Regions from separate parts of the Streptomyces sp. NPDC006430 genome, predicted to be linked through region 1. Evidence: riboswitches for the same ligand, from Rfam matches in the RefSeq annotation. Region 1 holds a riboswitch; the other holds the start of a gene.

Region 1 (2,190 bases):
TGGCCGACCGGGCGCGGGGCCGGTCGTGGACGTGCCGTGCCGGGCCGTGCCGGACCGGTCGTGGACGTGGCGAACGCCCCGGACCGCACGGCCCGGGGCGTTCTCCGTACGCCGGTGGTGTGCGGTGTGGGTCAGAGCTCCGCGAGCGCCAGCCCGGCCTGGGCCGCGGCGGCCCGGACGGTCTGCTCCAGCAGGACGGCGATGGTCATCGGGCCGACGCCGCCGGGAACCGGGGTGATCAACGAGGCGCGGGCGGCAGCCGACTCGAAGTGGACGTCGCCGACGTTGCCCTCGTTGTAGCCGGCGTCCAGGACCACGGCGCCCGGCTTGATGTCCTCGCCGCGGATGAACTCGGCCTTGCCGACGGCGGCGACGAGCACGTCGGCCTGGCGGACGATCGAGGGCAGATCCTGGGTGCGGGAGTGGCAGTAGGTGACGGTGGCGTTCTGCGCCAGCAGCAGCATGCCGGCGGGCTTGCCCAGGATGGCGCTGCGGCCGACCACGACGGCGTGCTTGCCGGTGAGGTCCACGTCGTACTCGGCGAGGAGCCGCATGATGCCACCGGGGGTGCACGAGACGAAGCCCGGCAGGCCGAAGCCCATGGCTGCGAAGGAGTACATGGTGACGCCGTCGACGTCCTTGCCGGGGGCGATGGCCTCGAAGGCGGCACGTTCGTCGATGTGGTGCGGGACCGGGTGCTGCAGCAGGATGCCGCTGACCTCGGGGTCCTCGGAGAGGGCGGTGAGGGCGGCGACGAGCTCCTCGGTGGTCGTCTCGGCCGGCAGCTCCACGTGGCGGGAGGTGATTCCGGCCTTGGCGCAGCGGTTCTGCTTCATGCGGACGTACGTGACGGACGCCGGGTCCTCGCCGACCAGGACGGTCGCGAGGCACGGGGCGGTACCGGTGCGCTCAGTGATCTTCGCCGCGAGGACGGCGGTCTGCTCCGAGATGCGGCGGGCGAGGGCGGTGCCGTCCATGAGACGGGCGTTCTGGGCCGGCTGAACGGACTGGGCGGTCGTCATGAGGTCTCCTGGGCGTCGCTGCGGAATCGCGGTTCGCCCAGGCGCGCGGCAGGCGGCGTACGCGAGGTACGCCGGGCCGCTCCCCGGTGGTGATCCACCCGAACGCCAGTCACGGCCCGCACCCACTCTAATCGACCGCATAGGCGCGTTCGAAGGCCGCAGCGCCCCGAGTACGGCGAGATGTGGTCAAACCAGTGGATCACCGGCATCCCACCTGGAACGAGCTGGTGTGCAGTCGGTATCCGAGAGGCCGCGGACGGAGTTCCACGACATCGGAGCCGTGATCTACTTTCTCCGGAAGGTGATCTGGATGGTGCCCGTCTTCACGATCGGGCACTACCGGGACCAGTTGCGCGAGCTCCACGAACGGAGCGAACGCGACGGCCCGTTCGTGGCCCACACCGCCCGTTTCCTCATCGAAGCCCGCAAAACGGGCTGACGGGAAGGGCGGCTCGGACGCGGACGGAATCCCAGCCGATCGGTTGCACGCCCACAGCGTGGCGCAGGTCACTCAATTCAGCGCGTAACGAATCGACTCGGGCGTGCGATGAACCGACAGGTGTCCTCGCGCGGCCCCGGAATACAGACCCCCCTCGGGTCTGTTTCCCGAGTCCGCGCGATGATGTCCCGCTCACTCCTTATCTGTTCGCAACGAGAGGCTCCTTGTGTCGCTCAGCCCGTCCCGTACGTTCCCTCCGGAGATCGCCGAATCGGAGGCCCTCGTCGCGCTCGTCGAGCGCGGCCGCGAGCAGGGTCACATCAACGGTGACGACGTGCGCCAGGCCTTCGAGGCCGGCCGCATCCCGGTGGACCAGTGGAAGCGGGTCCTGCGCAGCCTGAACCAGGTCCTGGACGAGGAGGGCGTCGCGCTGCACGTCAGCGCCGCGCCCGCCACGAAGGCTGCCGCCAAGAAGCCCCGCAAGGCAGCCGCTGCGCCTGCCCGCACCGTGACCAAGAAGGCGGCTGCTGCGCCGCGCCCCATCGGCGCGCGCAAGGCCTCGGTCGCCGCCACGACCCCGGCCACTGCGGCGGCGATATCCGCTTCGCCGACCGCGGCCACCGATGACGAGGCGGCCGGTTCCGCCGCCGAGCCGAAGAAGCGGACGGTCAAGAAGACCGCCGCGAAGAAGACGGCCACCAAGAAGACGGTCGCGGCCAAGAAGACCAG
Region 2 (2,190 bases), on a different contig from region 1:
GTGTCCTTGGCCAGTACGCCCCGCTCCATCAGCCTTTCGGAGATCTCCCGGCCCGTCCCGTGCCCCGGGTCGATGTCCACGCCCGCCCACAGCCCGCGGCCGCGCACGGCGGTCACCGCGCCCCCGCCGACCAGCAGATTCAGCTCCCGGTGCAGGTGGTCGCCGAGCTCGGCGGCACGCTGCTGGTACTCGCCCGTGCGCAGCATCGCGACGACCTCCAGGCCGACCGCGCAGGCCAGCGGGTTCCCGCCGAAGGTGGAGCCGTGTTCGCCGGGCCGGAACACCCCGAGCACGTCCTGGTCCGCGGCGACGGCGGAGACCGGGACCACGCCGCCGCCCAGCGCCTTGCCGAGGATGTACACGTCCGGCACGACCCCCTCGTGCTCGCAGGCGAAGGTCTTGCCGGTGCGCCCCAGCCCCGACTGGATCTCGTCCGCCATGAACAGGACGTTCCGCTCGCGCGTGAGGTCCCGTACGCCCTGGAAGTACCCGGCCGGCGGTACCAGCACCCCAGCCTCGCCCTGAATCGGCTCCAGCAGCACGGCCACGGTGTTCGGCGTGACGGCTGCGGCCAGCGCGGTGAGGTCGCCGTACGGAACGATCTCGAACCCCGGCGTGTACGGGCCGAAGTGGTCGCGCGCCTCGTGGTCGGTGGAGAAGCTCACGATGGTCGTGGTCCGGCCGTGGAAGTTGCCGGCCGCGACCACGATCTTGGCGTGCCCGTCCGGGACGCCCTTGACCTCGTAACCCCACTTGCGGGCGAGCTTCACGGCCGTCTCCACGGCCTCCGCGCCCGTGTTCATCGGGAGCACCATGTCCTTGCCGCACAGCGCGGCCAGCTCGCGGCAGAAGTCGGCGAACCGGTCGTGGTAGAAGGCCCGGGAGGTGAGGGTGACCCGTTCCAACTGCGCCCGGGCGGCGTCGAGCAGGCGGCGGTTGCCGTGGCCGAAGTTGAGCGCCGAATAGCCCGCGAGCATGTCCAGGTAGCGGCGGCCCTCCACGTCGGTCACCCACGCGCCTTCCGCGGACGCCACGACGACGGGCAGCGGGTGGTAGTTGTGCGCGCTGTGCGCCTCGGCGGAACGGATGGCATCAGCAGTTGTCGACACGGGGTCTCCGATCGTCGGTCAGGCGGGCCGGGTGACGGGGTTGGTGTCACCTGCGTCACCTTGTATACGGCTATACGTCGCTCGTATACCGGACGGGGAAACCTTTCTTGTGGCCCGGCGGCTAAGGTGAGCGGTACGCACGGCGACTGGCGTACGGAGAACCAACTCCGGGGGAGTCGTGCGCGCACGACCGCATACAGGGCCGCTCGCCTGGGCCTCGCGGGGACGAGATCTGACATCGACCCCGGAGGAGCCCGCCATGACCGCGCGCCGCCACCCCGCCCACCGCCACCCTTCCCTGTGGGCCGTCGACCCCGAGCTGGCGTCCTTCGTCGCCGCGGAGGAATCCCTTCAGGCGGAGACCCTGCGTCTGATCCCCAGCGAGAACTACGTGTCCGCCGCCGTGTTGGAGGCCTCCGGCACGGTGCTGCAGAACAAGTACAGCGAGGGGTACCCGGGCCGCCGCTACTACGAGGGCCAGCAGAACATCGACCGCGTCGAGGCGTTGGCCGTCGAGCGGGCGAAGGGCCTGTTCGGGGTGGACCACGCCAACGTCCAGCCGTATTCCGGCTCGCCCGCGAACCTCGCGGTGTACCTGGCCTTCGCGAAGCCCGGCGACACGGTGATGGGCATGGCCCTGCCGATGGGCGGGCACCTGACGCACGGCTGGGGGGTCTCGGCGACGGGCTCGTGGTTCCGGGGCGTGCAGTACGGGGTCTCCGCCGGGACGGGCCTGATCGACTACGACGCGGTCCGCGACCTGGCCCTCGCGGAGCGCCCGAAGATCATCTTCTGCGGCGGTACGGCGCTCCCGCGCACGATCGACTTCGAGGCGTTCGCATCGATCGCGCAGGAGGCGGGCTCGATCCTGGTCGCGGACGTCGCCCACATCGCCGGCCTGATCGCGGGCGGGGCGCACCCGTCGCCGGTCGGGCACGTGGACGTCGTCTCGACGACCACGCACAAGACCCTGCGGGGTCCGCGCGGCGCGATGCTGATGTGCCGGGAGGAGCATGCGAAGGCCATCGACAAGGCGGTGTTCCCGGGCCTGCAGGGCGGGCCGCACAACCAGACCACGGCG

Evidence for each region. Region 1 has a riboswitch for ZMP and ZTP ahead of ABZZ20_RS07985 (bifunctional 5,10-methylenetetrahydrofolate dehydrogenase/5,10-methenyltetrahydrofolate cyclohydrolase). Riboswitches for the same ligand answer to the same signal wherever they lie in the genome.
Region 2: linked by a shared signal. The riboswitch ahead of glyA (serine hydroxymethyltransferase) and the one ahead of ABZZ20_RS07985 (bifunctional 5,10-methylenetetrahydrofolate dehydrogenase/5,10-methenyltetrahydrofolate cyclohydrolase) in region 1 are both predicted to bind ZMP and ZTP.

What each region holds. Positions count from the first base shown of each region.
Region 1 covers NZ_JBEXQA010000003.1:469,272-471,461, reverse strand. The annotation lists gene ABZZ20_RS07985 (bifunctional 5,10-methylenetetrahydrofolate dehydrogenase/5,10-methenyltetrahydrofolate cyclohydrolase) at 132-1,022, opposite strand; ZMP/ZTP riboswitch at 1,051-1,145, opposite strand; partial or broken gene ABZZ20_RS07980 (SAM-dependent methyltransferase) at 1,240-1,461, shown strand; gene ABZZ20_RS07975 (RNA polymerase sigma factor) at 1,688-2,190, shown strand, end outside.
Region 2 covers NZ_JBEXQA010000002.1:78,549-80,738, forward strand. The annotation lists gene rocD (ornithine--oxo-acid transaminase) at 1-1,109, opposite strand, end outside; ZMP/ZTP riboswitch at 1,242-1,332, shown strand; gene glyA (serine hydroxymethyltransferase) at 1,369-2,190, shown strand, end outside.